2 regions of the Streptomyces sp. NBC_00637 genome follow, and region 1 is predicted to be linked to the other one. Evidence: riboswitches for the same ligand, from Rfam matches in the RefSeq annotation. Region 1 holds a riboswitch; the other holds the start of a gene.
What was found. Region 1 has a riboswitch for glycine ahead of gcvT (glycine cleavage system aminomethyltransferase GcvT). Riboswitches for the same ligand answer to the same signal wherever they lie in the genome.
Positions count from the first base shown of each region.

Region 2: it holds a riboswitch for glycine, as region 1 does, so the genes downstream of both, gcvP (aminomethyl-transferring glycine dehydrogenase) here and gcvT (glycine cleavage system aminomethyltransferase GcvT) in region 1, are expected to answer to the same signal.

Region 1 covers NZ_CP109046.1:2,564,664-2,574,704, forward strand. The annotation lists gene OG440_RS10875 (ABC transporter ATP-binding protein) at 1-380, opposite strand, end outside; gene OG440_RS10880 (ABC transporter permease) at 377-1,375, opposite strand; gene OG440_RS10885 (ABC transporter substrate-binding protein) at 1,486-3,285, opposite strand; gene OG440_RS10890 (ABC transporter permease) at 3,404-4,411, opposite strand; gene OG440_RS10895 (enhanced serine sensitivity protein SseB C-terminal domain-containing protein) at 4,725-5,480, opposite strand; gene OG440_RS10900 (enhanced serine sensitivity protein SseB) at 5,714-6,505, opposite strand; gene OG440_RS10905 (AAA family ATPase) at 6,599-7,288, opposite strand; glycine riboswitch at 7,462-7,561, shown strand; gene gcvT (glycine cleavage system aminomethyltransferase GcvT) at 7,761-8,903, shown strand; gene gcvH (glycine cleavage system protein GcvH) at 9,022-9,399, shown strand; gene glyA (serine hydroxymethyltransferase) at 9,414-10,041, shown strand, end outside.
Region 2 covers NZ_CP109046.1:7,172,944-7,182,984, forward strand. The annotation lists gene OG440_RS31560 (small basic family protein) at 1-246, shown strand, start outside; gene OG440_RS31565 (DUF881 domain-containing protein) at 252-1,085, shown strand; gene OG440_RS31570 (FHA domain-containing protein) at 1,168-2,052, shown strand; gene OG440_RS31575 (MerR family transcriptional regulator) at 2,097-2,834, shown strand; gene OG440_RS31580 (bifunctional nuclease family protein) at 2,919-3,392, shown strand; gene OG440_RS31585 (MerR family transcriptional regulator) at 3,638-4,321, shown strand; gene OG440_RS31590 (DNA polymerase IV) at 4,392-5,807, shown strand; gene OG440_RS31595 (nucleotidyltransferase domain-containing protein) at 5,909-6,211, shown strand; gene OG440_RS31600 (hypothetical protein) at 6,208-6,369, shown strand; gene OG440_RS31605 (PRC-barrel domain-containing protein) at 6,375-6,746, opposite strand; glycine riboswitch at 6,859-6,953, shown strand; gene gcvP (aminomethyl-transferring glycine dehydrogenase) at 7,137-10,022, shown strand.

The sequences.
Region 1 (10,041 bases):
GCCGACAGCGGATCCTGGAAGATCATCGCCATCTCGCGGCCACGCAGCTTGCGCACGTGGTCCGGATCGGCGGACAGCAGCTCGGTGCCGTCCAGCCAGATCTCGCCGGAGATCTGCGCCTTGCGCTTGCCGTACTGGCCGGCGGTGTGCAGGCCCATGATGCCGAGCGAGGTCACCGACTTGCCGGAGCCGGACTCGCCCACGATGCCGAGGGTCTTGCCCTTCTCCAGCTGGAAGCTGAGCCCGTCGACGGACTTGACCAGGCCGTCGTCGGTCGGGAAGTGCACCTTGAGGTCGCGCACTTCGAGGAACGAGGTCGGCGCGGGCGAAGCGGGGGTGGGCTCGCCCACGGCCGCTCCGCTCTTGCTGAGTTCCGTCATGAGAGCCTCACTCGGGGGTCGATCACGGCGTACAGGATGTCCACCACGAGGTTGGCGACGAGCACCGCGAGAGAAGTGATCAGGGTGACGCCCAGAATGACGGGCAGGTCCTGGTTCTTGATGGCGTTGAGCACCGCCTGGCCGAGGCCGGGCAGGCTGAACGCCGTCTCGGTCAGGATCGCACCGCCGATGAGAGCGCCCAGGTCCATGCCGAGCATGGTGAGCAGCGGGGTCATCGTGGAGCGCATGGCGTGCTTGCCGATGACGGTGCGTTCCTTGAGGCCCTTGGCGCGGGCGGTACGGATGTAGTCCTCGCCGAGGATCTCCAGCATGGTGGCCCGGGTGATACGGGCGTACATGGCCGCGTAGAGGAACGCGAGGGTGATCCACGGCAGGATCATCCCGCCGAACCAGCCGCTGAAGCTGTCTCCCAGGGGTACGAACTGCCCGTCGAACAGGTCCAGTCCGTACACGAAGATCGACAGGGCGACCATGCCGGTGAAGTAGATCGGGAGGGAGACGCCCGACAGCGCGATCACCATCGCGCCGCGGTCCCACAGGCTGCCCCGCTTGAGCGCGGAGAGCACACCGGCCGAGACACCGAAGATCAGCCACAGCACGGCGGCACCGAGCGCGAGCGCCAGGGTCACCGGGAAGCGGTCGGTCAGCACCGGCCAGACGGCCTGCTCACTGCGGAAGGAGTAACCGAAACACGGGGCGGCGCAGTGGATGGAGTCGCCACCGCCCGTGTAGGTCCGGCCGGCGAAGATGCCCTTGAAGAATTCCCAGACCTGGGCGTAGATCGGGTCGCCCAGGCCCAGCTTCTCGCGCACACCCTCGACGGCGGCAGGGTCGGCCTGCTTGCCCACGAAGCTCAAGGCGATGTCTACGCCAGCCCACTTGGGGATGAGGAAGAAGATGCCGAAGACCACCATGACGATGACCACGAGCATCACTACGGCGGCGAACAACCGCCTGATGAGGTAAGCGAGCACAGCTCTCGGCCCGCCGCGGACCGCGGGCCACCGGATTGTGTCCAGTGACCCGCGGATCCGCCGCGCCGGCCTTCACCTGCCTTTCGTGCCGTTCGGCGGGTGTGCCGGGACTACTTCTTCGGGTTCTTCAGACCGAGGTTGACGAAGTCGTACTGACCGCTGTAACCGTCGGTGGTGTAGACGTTCGCCAGGTTGTCCGAGCGCCAGTTGATGAACCGCTCGAAGACGAAGGGCAGGTAGTACGCGCCCTCCATCACCTTGTGGTTGATCTCCGTGGCGATCTTGGTCTTGCCGGCGTCGTCCAGCGTGGTGACGTACGAGGAGAACAGTCCGTCGATCGTCTTGTCGTTGATGAGCGCGTAGTTGTTGTTACCGCTCTCAGCGATGTACTTGCTGCTCCACAGCGGCAGACCGAAGCCCTGGACGGACGGGAAGTCCGGACCCCAGCCCATGATGATGATGCCGTAGCCCTTCTTCTTCACGTTCGAGGGGCTACCGATGATGCCGGCGGTCTGCGAGCCGTCGTACTGGTCGATCTCGGCGGTGATGCCGATCTTCGCCAGCGACGCCTGGAGGGACTGGGCGGTGGCCACCTCGACCGGCTTGTTGTTACGCACCGCGATGGTGGTCTTGAAGCCGTTCGGCTGACCGCAGGCCTTCAGGGCCTCCTTGGCCTTGGCCTCGTTGCCGCTCTTGTTGGCGCCGGAGATCTCGTACGGGTCGTACTTCTGACCCTCGGCACCCGGGACGGACGGCGGCAGCATGTTGGTGCCGATGTCGCCACCGGCGACCGGACCGCCGCGGGCGGTCTGGAGCGACACGTGGTCGGCGCCGAGGATGACGGCCTTGCGGCACTCGATGTTGTTGAACGGCGCGACGCTCTGCGGGAAGACCGCGTAACGGACGTAGCCGGAGACCGGGTTGTCCAGGTTGGCCTTGTGCTGCTTCAGGGCGGTGGTGCGGCCCTGCGGCGACATGCCGGTCTGGTTCAGGTCGAGGTCCAGGTCACCGCTCAGCAGACGCTGGTCGAGCTGGTTGGCGTCCGAGAAGAACTTGATGGTGATCTGGTCCGGGTAGGCCTTGCGGATCGGGTCCGAGGCCTGCTTCCAGGAGGTGTTGCGGACCAGCTTGAGGTCCTTGCCCGGGGAGTAGGACGCGAACTTGTACGGGCCCGAGGAGAACGGCTTCAGGCCGTACTTGGCCTTGGTGTCCATGTCCTGGCGGACCGGCGAGGCCGAGACCAGGGCCAGCATCTCCTCGAAGTCCGAGTTGGCCTGCGGGAGGTGGAAGACGATGGTCTTGTCGTCGGGCGTGTCTATCGCCTTCAGACCGAGCTTGTCCGCGGACGTGTCCTTGTAGGGACCCTTGTACTCGCCCTTGGGGTCGAGCACGTCCTTGAGGTACGTCGGACCGCCGGACAGCACGTCCTGCGCCCACACGCGCTCGATGCCGTACTTCACGTCCTTGGACGTGATCGCCTTGCCGTCCTCCCACGTGACGCCGTCACGCAGGGTGTACGTGTAGGTCTTGCCGTCGTCCGTGACCTTCGCGGTCGCGGTGGCGAGGTCCGGAGTGACCTCGGCGCCCGCGGCACCCGGCTCGGCCTTGTTCGTGACGAGCTGACGGCTGTAGTAGCGGGCGAAGTTCCACATCATGCCGTAGTAGCCACGCGTGGTGTCCCACGAGTCGGCGTCCTGTGCGGCACCGAACTTCAGCGTGCCGCCCTTCTTGGCGGCAGAGGCCTGGGCGACCTTGTTGTTCGCGGCGTCGAAGCCGGCGGCACCGGAGCTCGAGCCCTTGTCGCCGTCGTCTCCACCGCCGCCGCACGCCGCCGTGGTCAGCAGCGCGGCGACCGCGGCAGCAGCGGCAAATGCCTGCTTCCGCCGCCCTGAGGTGCGTTGGGTAGTCACGATCTCGGATCCTCCGGATAGATGAGAGATACCCCGTGTGGAGACCACGGGACGGTTGAGGCGCCGTGTTTCGGCGGTTCTGCGGCTCGCTGTGTTCGCGGATCCCCGACGGGGCGGATCAGCGGGAGGCCTTCGGGTCCAGCGCGTCCCGGATGCCGTCACCGAAGAGGTTGAAGGCGAGCACGGTGATGAAGATCGCCACACCGGGGACCACCATGTACATCGGGTCCGACTCGTAGTAGTCGATCGCGCTCGAGAGCATCTGCCCCCACGAGGCGGTGGGCGGCTTGACCCCGACGCCCAGGAAGCTGAGCGCCGCCTCGGTGAGGATGTTGGTGGGGATCATCATCGTCGTGTACACGACGATCGGGGCGACCAGGTTGGGCAGCAGTTCCTTGAACAGGATGTACAGCCGCCCCGCGCCCAGCGATCGGGCGGCCTCGACGTACTCGCGCTCACGCAGCGAGAGGGTCTGGCCGCGCACCACACGTCCGATGTAGGGCCAGCCGAAGAAGCCGATGACCAGGATCATCACGAAGACACGCACGCTCGAACCGGAGAGTCCCAGCATGTCGCTCGGCATGACGGAGACCAGCGCGATGATGAACAGCAGCTGCGGGAAGGCGAGCAGACCGTCCATCACCCGGCTGATGAAGGAATCGACCCAGCCTCCGAAGAAACCGGCGAGGATGCCCAGCACCGTTCCGAGGATCACGGCGACCACGGCCGACAGGAAGCCGACCAGCAGGGAGATCCGGGCGCCGTAGAGGACTCGGGCGAAGATGTCACGGCCGTTGACCGGCTCGACACCGAGCAGGTGGTCACCGCTGATGCCCCCCAGGGAGCCCGTGGGCGTCCCGAAGAGCGGGTCGATGAGGCTCTCGTGGTACTCGTTCGGGTCCTGCCCCAGGAGTCCCGTGATGACCGGCGCGAGCAGCGCGATCACGACGAGGAGGAGCACCACGACGCCGCCCGTGAGGGCGAGCTTGTCCCGCTTGAGGCGCTCCCAGGCGATCCGGCCCAGGGAACGGCCCTGAACGGCCTTGGCGCCGCTGGTGGCGACCGACGCTTCCTCGGCCGCGCTCGGGGCCGCTTCCGCGGTCGGCTCGTGCAATGGTGCCGTCATCTGGCAGGGACCCCTCTCAACCGGCGGTAGCCGGCCCGCACTTGCCGCTGTAGCGGCGTGATCAGTCCGTAATACGCAGGGGATAAGTCCCCTGACGCCGGAGTCTTCAACGGTTTGGCGATCTGTAGCCAGACTTGGCAGTGAATGGATGCGTAAACGTAATCCGGGTAGAGGGGTTCCGTTATCCGGACGGCGGGTAACGCCCCCCGGACACTGACTTATTGGGTCAGAACGGACAAAACCGGTACCAATCGTCGCCATCTACGCGCGAAGACATCCGGCTCCCACCTCGCGGCGGGACCGGTTTCGGACGTCAGTAACGTCCGGTGGGCGGAAAGCCGTAGCCGCCGGCGGGAGCCTGGGCCGGGGCGGGGGCGTGGGCCTCGCGGTCGTAGAAGGGCCGGGCGGTCGCACGCATCCACATCACGACGGGGTCGTACTCGTCGGTCATGGCGACCGTCGAGACCGGCAGCCCGTCCGGCACCGCCCCGATGGACTGCTGCATCATCGCCCGGACGGCGTCCACGGCCGGCGGGGAGGAGTCGTACACGTCGAGCCCGATGGCCAGGTAGGGCGCGCCCAGCGCCGGCTGCACCCAGGCCCGGCGCAGCGCGCGGACCGCCGGGGTACGGTGGGCGTTCTGCGCGAGCAGGGCGTAGAACTGCGGGATCTCGATGCCCGGTTCGGACAGCCGCAGCGGCCCGGCCGGCTGACGCTCCAGACCGGTGGCGATGCGCCGCAGGTCCAGCCACGGAATGCCGACACCGCCGCCGGGGGCGTGCGGGTTCAGCCACAGGCCGTAGTGGTCGGGATAGAGGGTGCGGGCCACGTCCAGCCCTTCGACCACCTCGTACGACCTGTTCCAGCCACTCGCGCTGAGCTCCTGGGCGGAGGTGACGCAGGGGGCGTACCCGTGCCCTTCGACCTCCATGTTTCCGTACTGGGCGTCCGGGGAGCCGGCCTGGCCGTGCCACAGCAGCATCCAGAGCCGGCCGGAGGAGGGGGTCGCGAGCGCGCGCAGGAGCGCCTCGTAGGCGTCGTAGCGCCCGGGCGTGACCTGGCGCAGCATGTGCTCGACCGAGCCGGTCGCGGCAGTGCCAGCGCTCACTTTTTATCGCCCCTTCGAGAAGTTGCCCCGCGTCGGAGTCCAGCTTAGGCGCTCCGCCCGGCCGAGCCGTGGGGAGCTCGGGCTGATGACACGTCGGCGGCCCCGGGCCGGGTGCGGCCGGGGGCGCTCCGCGGCGGAGCCTCGGACGGCCGCGGGCCCACGCCCCTTCGGCCGCGCCGCCTCCGGCCCGGCACCTAGTGAAGCCTGGTGTAGAACGGGCGGACCCGCTCCCGCATCCAGTCGCCCACCGGATCCTGGGCGACGTCCAGGAGGACCAGGTTGACCGGCCAGGGCGTCGCCGCCCTCGTCAGGGCCCTGCCCAGGGCGTCCAGCGGCAGGGCGCGCAAGTCGCCCTCCCACTGGGAGAGTTCCACGCCCACGAACATCACCGGGTCCGCCGTCTCGATGGCCGCCAGGCAGCGGCGGGCCGTACGGACCACGCCGATCGCCTCGAACTCCGCCGAGGCCGCGGCCAGGAACTCCATCGGGTCGTCCTGCCAGTCGGGCTCGTAGAGGCGGACCCGGCCGCCGGCGGCGGTGCCGTCGAGCGGGGTACGGCCCGCCCGGCAGAGCTCGGCCACGGCGGGCGGCGGCAGCGGGACCCCCACCACGCCGTCCGGGTTGACCAGGATGCCCACCTGCGGGGGCAGGCCCCGGGCGAACTCCACGGCGGGCGCGATCGTGAACGACATGTGCGAGCCGACGACCTGGCGGAACTGTTCCTCGGAACTGAAGACCGGCACGTACACCTGGCCCTCGAGCTCCATCGTGGGCAGGTCGAGGGGACCGCTGTGCGGGCCACCGCCGCCGGGCAGCGGCACCCAGACGAAGCTGCGCCCGAGCACCTCGACGATCCGGCCGCCGGCTCCGGGCACGCCGAGGGAGCCGGAGAGCACCTCCTCCAGCTCGTTGCCGGGCCATCCGCCGTGCGGATGGGGGTGTGCCTGCGCCGGACGGTCCGCGGAGAAGTCCGTCGGAAAGTTCACCGGGGGAAAATCCATCTGCCTACCGCCTGCTGAGAGCCGCTCACTCTGCCGTGACCGAAAGGCTAGCGGGTACCGGGGGCCGCCCCGGAGCCGTCAGCCCGTGAATCCGATGCGGCGCAGCGCGTCGGCCGCCGCGCGGTCGAGCAGCACCGCCGAGCCGCAGCCCTCGGGCAGCCTGCCCTTCTCCACCGAGCGCACCAGACGGGCGGCGGCATGGCGGTGGCGCAGGAACGCGTACCGGGAGACACCCCGGCCGCGCTCGCGCTGTCCCTCCAGTGCCGTGTCCGCGCCGACGTCCAGCAGCAGCAGGTGGAGGGTGCCGCCGCGGCGGCGGGCCTCGCGGGCCAGCCAGTCACGGACCCAGGCCTGCGTACCGCAGTCGTGCACGACGACGCCCGTGCCGCCGCGCAGCGCCCGGCGCAGGCCCGCGTAGTGGGCGAGCCGGACGAGCGGCCGGTAGAGGGCGTAGGGCAGGAAGCGGGGGGCGCGGGCGTCCCAGCGGTCCCGGGTGTCCTGGGAGTCGACGCGTACGCCCTGGACGGTCCGCCGCATGAGCGTGGACTTGCCGCTGCCGGGCAGACCGGTGACCACGACCAGGTCACGGGGGCCGAAGAGCAGACCGTGCGGGCTGCGGCCGAGCCGCTCGCGCAGGTCGCGGACGACGGGCGCCGACCGCGGGCCGCGCGCCTCCCGGGCCGGGGCGACGGGCTGCGCGGGCAGCGCGATGCCGGAACCGGTCGCGAGTGCCGTGGACCTTGCCCTGGTCGTCCTGTTCACCGTGATCGTCCTCCCCTGGGGTCAGATGGTGTCCTCATCCCCACCGAGCGTAAAGAGAAGGTAATGCGCTGTGCTCGGTGATTTCGTGCGCGTACCGACACAAGCCGGTTACAGATGCGGCCTGCCGTGATCGGGGCGAGCCGTGCAATGATGGCCGCGCCAACTGCATACCGGCCGTTTGAATCCGCGCGGGAGAGTCCTCAGCAGCAGCTTCGCTGGGGCGCCGAAGGAGCAAGTCCCTCCCTTGAATCTCTCAGGCCCCGTTACCGCGCGGGCGAGGCACATCTGAAAAGCGGGCCGCTGTCTCCAGTGGCTCCACCCAAGGTGCAAGTCATGATCGATCCCCTGGCGGGCTGTCATGGCGAACCTCTCAGGTTCCGATGACAGATGGGGAGGAACGACCTCGCCTTCCCCCATGCCCGCATGTCCCGCTGCGCTCGCACGGGGGGATTCCGTCGCCTTGGGAGACGAACGCCCGATGAGCAGTACCGACCCCGCATCCGACCAGAACGCCGAGCAGCGCCGCACCGCCCTCGACGCCGTGCACCGCGCGCTCGGCGCGACGATGACCGACTTCGCCGGCTGGGACATGCCCCTGCGCTACGGCTCCGAGCGCGACGAGCACCACGCCGTCCGCACCCGGGCCGGGCTCTTCGACCTCTCGCACATGGGCGAGATCACCGTCGCCGGCCCGCAGGCCGCCGCCCTCCTCGACTTCGCCCTGGTGGGCAACATCGGTGCGGTCAAGGCCGGCCGCGCCCGCTACACGATGATCTGCCGGGCGGACGGCGGCATCCTGGACGACCTGATCGTCTACCGGCTCGGCGAAACCGAGTTCATGGTGGTGGCCAACGCGTCCAACGCGCAGGTCGTGCTGGACGCGCTGACCGAGCGCGCCGAGGGCTTCGACGCGGAGGTCCGCGACGACCGGGACGCCTACGCGCTGATCGCCGTGCAGGGCCCCGAGTCCCCGGGCATCCTCGCCGCCGTCACCGACGCCGACCTGGACGGCCTGAAGTACTACGCCGGTCTGCCCGGCACCGTCGCCGGGGTCCCCGCGCTGATCGCGCGCACCGGCTACACCGGTGAGGACGGCTTCGAACTGTTCGTACGGCCGGAGCACGCCGTCGAGCTGTGGCAGGCGCTGACCAAGGCCGGGGAGACCGCCGGGCTGGTGGCCTGCGGTCTGTCCTGCCGGGACACACTGCGCCTGGAGGCCGGCATGCCGCTGTACGGGCACGAGCTGAGCACCTCCCTCACCCCGTTCGACGCGGGACTCGGCCGGGTGGTGAAGTTCGACAAGGACGGCGACTTCGTCGGGCGTGCGGCACTGGAGGCGGCCGCCGAGCGGGCCGCCTCGCAGCCCCCGCGGGTCCTCGTCGGCCTGGTCGCCGAGGGCCGCCGGGTCCCGCGCGCCGGGTTCGCCGTGGTGGCCGGCGCCGAGGTGATCGGCGAGGTGACCTCCGGTGCCCCCTCCCCCACCCTCGGCAAGCCGATCGCGATGGCGTACGTCGACGCGGCCCACGCGGCGCCCGGGACCACGGGTGTCGGCGTGGACATCCGGGGCAGCCACGAGCCGTACGAGGTCGTGGCGCTGCCGTTCTACAAGCGCCAGAAGTAGACACTGGGCGCGAAGACGCCCGCCCGCACGTGACGCTGCGCACAGTTCCGCTGCTCACGCGTGTTTTCAGCAGTCCCCCATTCACCAGCACCCTCCCGCGTACAGGAGAATTCAAGCCATGAGCAACCCCCAGCAGCTGCGCTACAGCAAGGAGCACGAGTGGCTGTCGGTCGCCGAGGACGGCGTCTCGACGGTCGGCATCACGGAGCACGCGGCCAACGCGCTCGGCGACGTGGTCTTCGTGGAGCTCCCGGAGGTCGGTACCACGGTCACCGCGGGCGGGACCTGCGGCGAGCTGGAGTCGACCAAGTCGGTCAGCGAGCTGTACGCGCCGGTCTCCGGCGAGATCGTCGAGGTCAACCAGGACGTCGTCGACGACCCGGCGCTGGTCAACTCCGCCCCGTTCGAGGGCGGATGGCTGTTCAAGGTACGCACGGCGGGTGAGCAGGAGGACCTGCTCAGCGCCGACGAGTACACCGCCTTCATCGCCGGCTGAGGAGTCGTAGACGCATGTCCGTCCTGAACACGCCCCTGCACGAACTCGACCCGGAGATCGCCGCCGCGGTCGACGCCGAGCTGAACCGCCAGCAGTCCACGCTCGAGATGATCGCCTCGGAGAACTTCGCTCCGCTCGCGGTGATGGAGGCGCAGGGCTCGGTCCTGACCAACAAGTACGCCGAGGGCTACCCGGGCCGCCGCTACTACGGCGGCTGCGAGCACGTCGACGTGGCCGAGCAGATCGCGATCGACCGGATCAAGGAGCTGTTCGGCGCCGAGTACGCCAACGTCCAGCCCCACTCGGGCGCCTCCGCCAACCAGGCCGCCCTGTTCGCGCTGGCCAAGCCCGGCGACACGATCCTCGGCCTGGACCTGGCGCACGGCGGCCACCTGACCCACGGCATGCGGCTGAACTTCTCCGGCAAGCAGTTCGACGTGGTCGCCTACCACGTAGACGACGCCGGTCTCGTCGACATGGCCGAGGTCGAGCGGCTCGCCAAGGAGCACCGCCCGAAGGTGATCATCGCGGGTTGGTCGGCGTACCCGCGGCAGCTGGACTTCGCCGAGTTCCGCCGGATCGCGGACGAGGTCGAGGCCTTCCTGTGGGTCGACATGGCGCACTTCGCGGGTCTGGTCGCGG
Region 2 (10,041 bases), 4.6 Mb from region 1:
CCCATCGCCGTGGTGGCGGCGCTGGACGCCGTGTTCGGCGGGCTTCGGGCCATGCTCGACGGCATCTTCGACGACAAGGTGTTCGTGGTGTCGTTCCTCTCGAACGTGGTGGTGGCCGCGTTGATCGTTTTCCTGGGCGACGAGTTGGGTGTGGGATCGCAGCTGTCCACCGGGGTCGTGGTCGTCCTCGGTATCCGGATCTTCTCCAACGCCGCGGCCATCCGCCGGCATGTCTTCCGGGCGTGAGGCCGATGAGCAGCCAGGACGAGACGCCCGAGTACAGGCTCCGCAAGGAGCTGCCCGACGAGGTCCCGGTGACGTCGTCCGCGGAGGCGGCGGCCGACAAGCCGGCCGGGCCCGTGCCGACCGGCCGGCAGCGGCTGGTGCAGGGCCTCTGGCCGCCGCGGGTGTCCAGGGCCCAACTCATCGTCGCCCTGCTGCTGTTCGGACTGGGTTTCGGCCTGGCGGTTCAGGTCGCCTCGAACAGCGACAGCGGGAACGCGCTGCGTGGTGCGCGTCAGGAAGATCTCGTACGCATCCTCGATGAACTCGATGACCGCAGTCAGCGTCTTGAGGACGAGAAGCAGGGACTCGAGAAGCAGCAGCAGGAGCTGGAGAACAGCTCCGACCAGGCCGAGGAGGCCCGTAAGCAGACGGTCGAGAAGGAGAAACAACTCGGCATTCTGGCGGGCACGGTGGCTGCGCAGGGTCCGGGCATCACGATGACCATCGAGGACACGAAGGGGACGGTCGAGGCGGACATGTTGCTCGACGCGATCCAGGAGCTGCGCGCGGCCGGGGCCGAGGCGATCCAGGTGAACGGTGTGCGGGTCGTCGCCGACACCTTTCTGACGGAATCCGGCAAGAGCGTGAGCGTCGACGGGAACAAGATCAACGCGCCCTTTCGTTTCAAGGTCATCGGCAACCCGCAGGACCTCGAGCCGGCCCTGAACATCCCCGGAGGAGTGGTGCAGACTCTCGAGAAGGAGCAGGCCACCGTGACCGTCGAGCGGTCGGACAAGATCGTCGTGGATGCCTTGCGAGCGGCGAAGCAGCCTGACTACGCTCGGTCGTCGGGCCAGTGAACCGGTGGTGCATGGCGGGCATCCGGCAGGGGCATGAGGTTGCGGGGGGTCGACGCACCGATCGGGTGGTGCGTGGTGGAAACTGTCTGGTGGGCACGGACGTTGTGAAGGTGTCCGGGTCGACCGGTGTATTCAGTCAGGGTTCGTCCTGCCCCACGGGCGGGTCTGTTTCGGTCAAGGGGAATCGCCCGTGAAGTTGTTTGCGAAGTTGTTCGGCAAGAGCGCGCGAGAGGGCAGCGACAACGCGACCGCCCGCCATCGCGCACAGCCCGACGCCGAGGGTCAGCGGCCGCTGTTCCGGGATCAGGTGGCTGGTCAGGGCGGCGAGGTTTCCGGAGGCCAGGGCGCGGCGTCTGTTGACCCTGCGCAGTCCGGCGGCATAGGTTTCGGCCAACCGTCAACCTCAAGTACGGGTGGAGGGTTTTCCCCTATGTCGGCCCTGGTGTGTACGAGGTGCGGTAACCGCAACGCGGAGAACAGCCGCTTCTGCTCCAACTGCGGCGCCCCGCTGCGCCCCGGACTGACGCCCGAGCGGCCGTCGGAGACGACTTCCACCATCTCCATCTCCGGACTCGAGGCCTACGACGCCGAGGTCACCGGGCAGACGCAGTTGCCCGCGCTCTCGCCCGAGGCGCAGGCCGCGGTCGACGCGCTGCCGCTGGGTTCCGCCCTGCTAGTCGTGCGGCGTGGCCCGAACTCGGGCAGCCGTTTCCTGCTGGACGGCGACCTGACGACGGCCGGTCGTCACCCGCAGAGCGACATCTTCCTGGACGACGTGACGGTCTCGCGTCGCCACGTGGAGTTCCGGCGCAACCAGGACGGCACGTTCAACGTGGCGGACGTCGGCAGTCTGAACGGCACGTACGTCAACCGGGAGCGGATCGACGAGGTCCCCCTGTCGAACGGTGACGAGGTGCAGATCGGCAAGTACCGGCTGGTCTTCTACGCGAGCCAGCGGGGCTACTGACCGGCCCCCGGGCGCCGTCCGGGGGGACTCCCCAGGGAAGGTCCATGCTTCAAACACCGAGGGGCGGTGCCGGAAACGGCACCGCCGCCGCGGACGGTGGTTCGATGAGCATCGGCACCGTGCTGAACGCACTCCGCGACGAGTTTCCCGAAGTCACCATCTCCAAGATCCGGTTCCTGGAGTCGGAAGGGCTCATCGAGCCGCAGCGGACCCCATCGGGGTACCGGAAGTTCAGTGCGCAGGACGTCGAGCGCCTCGGTCACGTCCTGCGGATGCAGCGGGACCACTATCTGCCGCTCAAGGTCATCCGCGAGCACCTGGACGCCATGGAGCGCGGTGAGGCCGCACCGCTGCCGACGGTGGGCCGGCAGCGGGACGGCGAGTCGGTTCCGGAGGCGTCGGAGGGGCCCACCGTCGCCAGGATCGGTCGCTCCGAGCTGCTGGCGGCCGCGGGGATCGGTGAGCCGGAACTCGAGGAGTGGCAGTCGTACGGTCTCGTCGTGCCGTTGGAGGACGGGGTCTACGACGCCGAGGCGGCGACCGTGGCAGCGCTCGTCGCGGAGCTGGGCAGGTTCGGGATCGAACCCCGGCATCTGCGGGCGATGAAGGCCGCGGCCGACCGTGAGGCCGGGCTCGTGGACCAGGTGGTGGCCCCGCTCAAGCGCCACCGCAACCCGCAGACCAGGGCTCACGCGCAGGCCCGTACGAAGGAACTCGCGGGGCTCACGGTGCGGCTGCACGCGGCGCTGGTGCAGACGGCGCTCGGGGTGCGGTTGCCCTGAGAGGGCGGGTTCGTCCTGGGCGGATCGCTCACCCGTTCCCGGCCCGACTACCCAAACGTCCCGGGCACGGCCTAGGGTTGCTGTGTGAACGAGCTCGATGTCGTAGGTGTCCGGGTCGAGATGCCCTCCAACCAACCGATCGTGCTGCTGCGCGAAGTGGGAGGCGACCGCTACCTTCCCATCTGGATCGGACCGGGTGAGGCGACGGCGATCGCCTTCGCCCAGCAGGGCATGGCTCCCGCGCGACCGCTGACCCACGACCTGTTCAAGGACGTGCTGGAGGCCGTCGGCCAGGAGCTCACCGAGGTGCGCATCACGGACCTGCGGGAGGGCGTCTTCTACGCGGAGCTCGTCTTCGCCAGCGGGGTCGAGGTGAGCGCGCGCCCCTCGGATGCCATAGCGCTGGCGTTGCGCACGGGGACACCGATCTACGGCAGTGACACGGTCCTGGACGACGCGGGTATCGCCATCCCGGACGAGCAGGAGGACGAGGTGGAGAAGTTCCGCGAGTTCCTCGACCAGATCTCGCCCGAGGACTTCGGCACCAGCAACCAGTAGTCGGCACATGCGCGGAACGCGGGCGTCCTGCACGGGGACGCCCGCCCTGTTTTCGGCAAATGCCAACGGCGAGTGAGAGCGTCCTACGGCTACTTCTCAGCGCATTCGGCTAGCCTTTCCCCGCGACGGGGTGCGTGAAACCACTCTCAGGGTGATTATCACTCGGCGTGCCGAGTGTGGCGATCGTTGACGCACCCCTGGTGACTGCCTACCGTCGACAAGGCAGGTCAAGGACGGAGGTCGGCGTGAGAAGCAGCGGCGACGGTACGGCTGGGGGTGCCCCCGGACTCGGTGTCGGGGGGAGCGGTCCGTACCCTTCCCCGGGCTCTCCAGCGTGGTCGAGCAGGGGGTATCCCCAGCAGAGCAGCGCGGCCGATCATGCTCAGCAGCGACCGGCGGCCGTGCCGAGCAGCGGAGGGGCGACGTCCATGGCGTCCGAGCAGATCGGCTATCGCGGTCCGACGGCCTGCGCGGCCGCGGGCATCACCTATCGGCAACTGGACTACTGGGCCCGCACCGGGCTGGTCGAGCCGAGCGTGCGGCCGGCCCACGGGTCCGGCACACAGCGTCTGTACAGCTTCCGGGACGTCGTCGTCCTGAAGATCGTCAAGCGGTTCCTCGACACCGGGGTGTCGCTCCAGAACATCCGCACCGCCGTGCAGCATCTGCGCGAGCGCGGGTTCAGCGATCTGGAGCGCATGACGCTGATGAGCGACGGGGCCACCGTCTACGAGTGCACCTCGCCGGACGAGGTCCACGCGCTGCTCCAGGGCGGCCAGGGCATCTTCGGGATCGCCGTCGGCGTGGTGTGGCGGGACGTCGAGAGCGCGCTGTCGCAGTTGCACGGGGAGCGGGTCGACACGGGCGAGACGCTCGTCGGGCACAATCCGGCGGACGAACTGGCACGGCGGCGCAACCGGGCGGTCTGAAGCCCGTTCAAGGGGCGCGGGGAGCGGCTGTACGACGTCATTGTCAGTGGCGTGGTGCAGCATCGGACATGTGAGAAACGCGCCCACGATCCTGCATCTCGACATGGATGCCTTCTTCGCACAGGCGGAGCAGGCGTCCAAGCCGAGCCTGCGGGGGAAAGCCGTGGTCGTGGGCGGTCTGGGGCCCCGCGGCGTGGTCGCGACCGCCTCCTACGAGGCGCGGGTGTTCGGGGTGCACTCGGCGATGCCCATGGCCCAGGCGCGTCGGCGGGCTCCGAACGCCGCGTATCTGGTTCCGCGCTTCGCGTTCTACCGGTCGATCAGCGAGCAGGTCATGGGGCTGCTGCGGGCGCTGTCGCCGCTGGTGGAGCCGCTGAGCCTGGATGAGGCCTTCGTGGACCTGGATGCCGGGGGAGCGGCCTGGGACAGCGACTCGGCGCGGCTGGCGGGGATCAGGCTGCGCGCGGACATACGGGCCGTCACCGGGCTCACGGGCTCGGTGGGTCTGGCCTCCTGCAAGATGCTGGCGAAGATCGCCTCGGAGCAGGCGAAGCCCGACGGGCTGGTGCTCATCGAGCCGGGGACCGAGCGGGCCCTGCTCGGGCCGCTGTCGGTGCGGACCCTGCCGGGGGTGGGCCCGGCGACGGGGGATCATCTGCGGCGGGCCGGGATCACCACCATCGACGAGATCGCCGAGGCCGGTGAGGACGAGCTGGTGCGGCTGCTGGGCAAGGCGCACGGGCACGCGCTGCACGCCATGGCGCTGGCCCGCGACGACCGGCCCGTGGTGGCGGAGCGGGAGGCCAAGTCGGTGTCGGTCGAGGACACGTACGACGTGGACATCCACGACCGGATCCGGGTGGAGCTGGAGGTGCAGCGGCTCGCGGACCGGTGTGTGCGCCGACTGCGGGAGGCCGGTCTGTCCGGCCGGACCATCGTGCTGAAGGTGCGGCGCTACGACTTCTCCACGCTCACCCGGTCCGAGACCCTGCGTGGGCCCACCGATGATCCGGCGGTGGTCCGGGAGGCGGCGGCCCGGTTGCTGGACTCGGTGGACACCACGGGCGGGGTGCGGTTGCTGGGGGTGGGCGTGAGCGGGCTGGCGGACTTCACGCAGGAGGATCTGTTCGCGCAGGCGGCCGAGGAGCGGGCGGACGGGCCCGAGGAGGAGCTCGCCGAAGAGCCCGTCGGCGAGGTGCCGGTGCCGGTCGAGCGCCAGTGGCGTCCAGGGCACGATGTGCGGCACGCGGAGCTGGGACACGGATGGGTGCAGGGCAGCGGCCTGGGCCGGGTCACCGTGCGGTTCGAGACGCCCGAGTCGGAGCCGGGCCGGGTGCGCACCTTCAGGACCGATGATCCCGGACTGGAGCCGGCGGATCCCTTGCCGTTGGTGCCGCGAAGACCCGATGACGAGGGCGGGTCGGCGGCAGGAGCGCCGGATCCCCAGGCGCAGCCGTCGGAGGTGGAGTCCGGGAACTCTTCGTGAGGCCGATCAGTTACACAGAGTGAAGCCGTTCGACGTGTGGGGTGAGTCGGAGTGGTGGCGGTGTCCCGGGAGGTGGCACCGGTGACGGAGGGGGGAGCTGCATGAAGCTGCACGAAGGCCGGTTGGCGGACCCGGGCGGGGGGTCGGCGGAGCGAGAAGCCGAGGTGCGACGGGTGGTGGACCGGGTCACCCGGTGGGCCGGGAACCGGAGCGACGTGGTGGGGCTGCTGCTCGTCGGGTCTGGTGCGCGCGGGGCCGCGCGGGCCGACTCCGACATGGACCTCGTGGTGCTGTCGACCGCGCCTGCCCGGTACGCCGAGGACGAGGGCTGGGCGGGTGAGCTGGACCTGGGAGAGGCGACGCGGGTCCGGGAAGGGGGCAGGTCACCGAATGGCGGTATGTGACCGCCTCCGGTCTGGAGGTCGAGGTGGGGGTCGGCTCCGCCCGGTGGGCGCGGACCGATCCGGTCGACGAGGGCACCCGGAGACTCGTCACGGACGGCGCGCGGCCGCTGTACGACCCCGCCGGCATTCTCGGGGCGCTGATACGGGCCTGCGGCTGAGGGGATCAGCCGTCGTCCGTGCCCGCCAGACGGCCGAAGTCGTGGTCGGGGAGCGGAGGAGCGGCGCCCACGTCGAGACCGTAGTGGTGGTACAGCTGGAGTTCCTGTTCCGGGGAGAGGTGGCGACCCACGCCGAAGTCGGGAGCGTCCCTGATCAGGGCCCGTTCGAAGGGGATGTGCAAGGTGCCCTCGACCAGCCGGCTGGGCTCCAGGGGGACGAAGGCGTCGCGGGAGAACAGACCGGTGCGTATGGCCGCCCACTCCGGTACTCCGGTGGCGTCGTCGAGGTAGACCTCGTCGACGGTGCCGATCTTGGTGCCGTTGCGGTCGAACGCCTTGCGGCCGATCAGGTTGCGCGGATCGATGTCGGTCTGCACGGGCCCTCCACTTGGTCGCAACTCATCCGTAAGCACTACAAAAGAGCACATCGGGACGAGCGGCCACTCGAGCGAGTCTCATTGACCTCGCTGGTAGTCTGGCAACGGCTGCTGACACCGCGCGGGAGAGTCTCCGGACATCACCGGAGGCGCCGAAGGAGCAAATCCTCCCCGGAATCTCTCAGGCTCACGTACCGCACGGACGAGGTCACTCTGGAAAGCAGGGCGGGTGCCGACGGCGTCGACGGCTTCCGCTCTCACCGACGGTGAAAGCCGGGTGCCTTCGGGCGACCCGGTGAAGCTCTCAGGTTGAGATGACAGAGGGGGAGGCCGTCCGGGTACCCACCGTGGTGACCCTCGAAGGTCGTGTCTGACCAGGAGGCCTCCGTAATGACCGCCCATCGCATTCCGCTCGCAGAGCTCGAGCAGGGAATTCCCTTCGAACAGCGCCACATCGGGCCCGACCTCGAGGCGAGGGCCAAGATGCTCGCCCAGGTCGGCTACGGCTCGCTCGACGAGCTGACCGCGGCAGCGGTCCCGGATGTGATCAAGAACGCCGACGCGCTCGACCTGCCGGGCGCGCGCACCGAGGCCGAGGTGCTGGCCGAGCTGCGCTCGCTGGCCGACCGCAACCAGGTCCTCGACTCGATGATCGGACTCGGCTACTACGGGACGTTCACGCCGCCCGTCATCCTGCGCAACGTCATGGAGAACCCGGCCTGGTACACGGCCTACACGCCGTACCAGCCGGAGATCTCCCAGGGCCGGCTCGAAGCGCTGCTGAACTTCCAGACCATGGTCGCCGACCTCACCGGGCTGCCGACCTCCGGTGCGTCGCTGCTCGACGAGGGCACGGCCGCCGCCGAGGCGATGGCGCTGTCCCGGCGGATGGGGAAGAACAAGAAGGGCCTCTTCCTCATCGACGCGGACGCGCTGCCGCAGACCATCGCCGTGATCCAGACCCGCGCCGAGCCCGCGGGCGTGGAGATCGTCGTCGCCGATCTGAGCGACGGGATTCCGGCGGAGCTCGCCGCGCGGGAGATCAACGGGGTGCTCGTCCAGTACCCCGGCGCCTCCGGTGCCGTGCGTGACCTCAAGGCGCTCGTCGAGCAGGCGCACGGGCTCGGCGCGCTCGTCACCGTCGCCGCGGACCTGCTCGCGCTGACCCTGCTGAAGTCGCCGGGTGAGCTCGGGGCGGACATCGCGGTCGGTACGACGCAGCGGTTCGGGGTGCCGATGGGTTTCGGCGGCCCGCACGCCGGTTACATGGCCGTCCGCGAGCAGTTCGCGCGCAGCCTGCCCGGGCGGCTGGTGGGCGTGTCGGTGGACGCCGACGGACACAAGGCCTACCGGCTCGCGCTGCAGACGCGTGAGCAGCACATCCGCCGCGAGAAGGCCACCAGCAACATCTGCACGGCGCAGGTGCTGCTGGCGGTGATGGCGGGGATGTACGCCGTCTACCACGGTCCCGACGGGCTGCGGGCCATCGCCCGGCGCACGCACCGGTACGCCTCGATCCTCGCTGCCGGGCTCGCGGCCGGTGGTGTCGAGGTCGTGCACGGGTCGTACTTCGACACGCTGACCGTGCGGGTGCCGGCGAAGGCCTCCGAGGTCGTCGCCGCCGCGCGGGAGCTCGGGGTCAACCTGCACCTCGTCGACGCCGACCAGGTCTCGATCGCCTGCGACGAGACGACCGCCCGGGCGCAGGTGTCCGCCGTCTGGGCCGCGTTCGGGGTGGACGGTGACATCGAGGCGCTCGACGCCGCCACCGCCGACTCGCTGCCCGCCGGACTGCTGCGGTCCGACGCGGTCCTGACGCACCCCGTCTTCCACCAGCACCGTTCCGAGACCGCGATGCTGCGCTATCTGCGCCGGCTCGCCGACCGGGACTACGCGCTCGACCGGGGCATGATCCCGCTGGGCTCCTGCACGATGAAGCTCAACGCGACCACCGAGATGGAGCCGGTCACCTGGCCCGAGTTCGGGCAGCTGCACCCCTTCGCGCCGGCCGGGCAGGCGGAGGGCTACCTCACGCTCATCCGCGAGCTGGAGGAGCGGCTGGCCGAGGTCACCGGGTACGACAAGGTGTCGCTCCAGCCGAACGCCGGGTCGCAGGGCGAGCTGGCCGGGCTGCTCGCCGTCCGCGGGTACCACCGGGGCAACGGGGACGAGCAGCGGACGGTGTGCCTCATCCCGTCCTCCGCGCACGGCACGAACGCGGCCAGTGCGGTGATGGCGGGCATGAAGGTCGTCGTCGTGAAGACCGCCGAGGACGGCGAGATCGACGTCGAGGACCTGCGGGCGAAGATCGAGCGGCACCGGGACGAGCTGTCGGTGCTGATGATCACCTACCCGTCCACGCACGGGGTGTTCGAGGAGCACGTCGCCGACATCTGCGCCCAGGTGCACGAGGCGGGCGGCCAGGTGTACGTCGACGGTGCCAACCTCAACGCGCTCGTCGGGCTGGCCAAGCCGGGGCACTTCGGCGGGGACGTCTCGCATCTGAACCTGCACAAGACCTTCTGCATCCCCCACGGGGGCGGCGGCCCGGGCGTCGGACCCGTCGCCGTACGGTCGCACCTGGCGCCGTATCTGCCGAACCACCCGCTCCAGCCCGCCGCCGGGCCGGAGACCGGGGTGGGGCCGATCTCCGCGGCTCCCTGGGGCTCCGCGGGGATACTGCCGATCTCGTGGGCGTATGTGCGGCTCATGGGCGGCGAGGGGCTCAAGCGGGCCACGCAGGTGGCAGTGCTCAGCGCCAACTACATCGCCAAGCGGCTGGAGCCGCACTACCCGGTGCTCTACAACGGGCCGGGCGGGCTGGTCGCGCACGAGTGCATCATCGACCTGCGGCCGCTGACCAAGGCGACCGGTGTGAGCGTCGACGACGTCGCCAAGCGGCTCATCGACTACGGGTTCCACGCGCCGACGATGTCCTTCCCGGTGGCCGGGACGCTGATGATCGAGCCGACCGAGTCCGAGGACCTGATCGAGATCGACCGTTTCTGCGAGGCGATGATCGCCATCCGTGCGGAGATCGAGAAGGTCGGCGCGGGCGAGTGGCCGGCCGAGGACAACCCGCTGCGCGGCGCTCCGCACACCGCGGCCGCGCTGGGCGGGGAGTGGGAGCACGCGTACACGCGTGAGGAGGCCGTCTTCCCGGCCGGTGTGTCCGCCGCCGACAAGTACTGGCCGCCGGTGCGCCGGATCGACCAGGCCTTCGGCGACCGCAATCTGGTCTGCTCGTGCCCGCCGCTGGACGCGTACGAGGACTGAGCGAGTGGGTGAGGGCCCC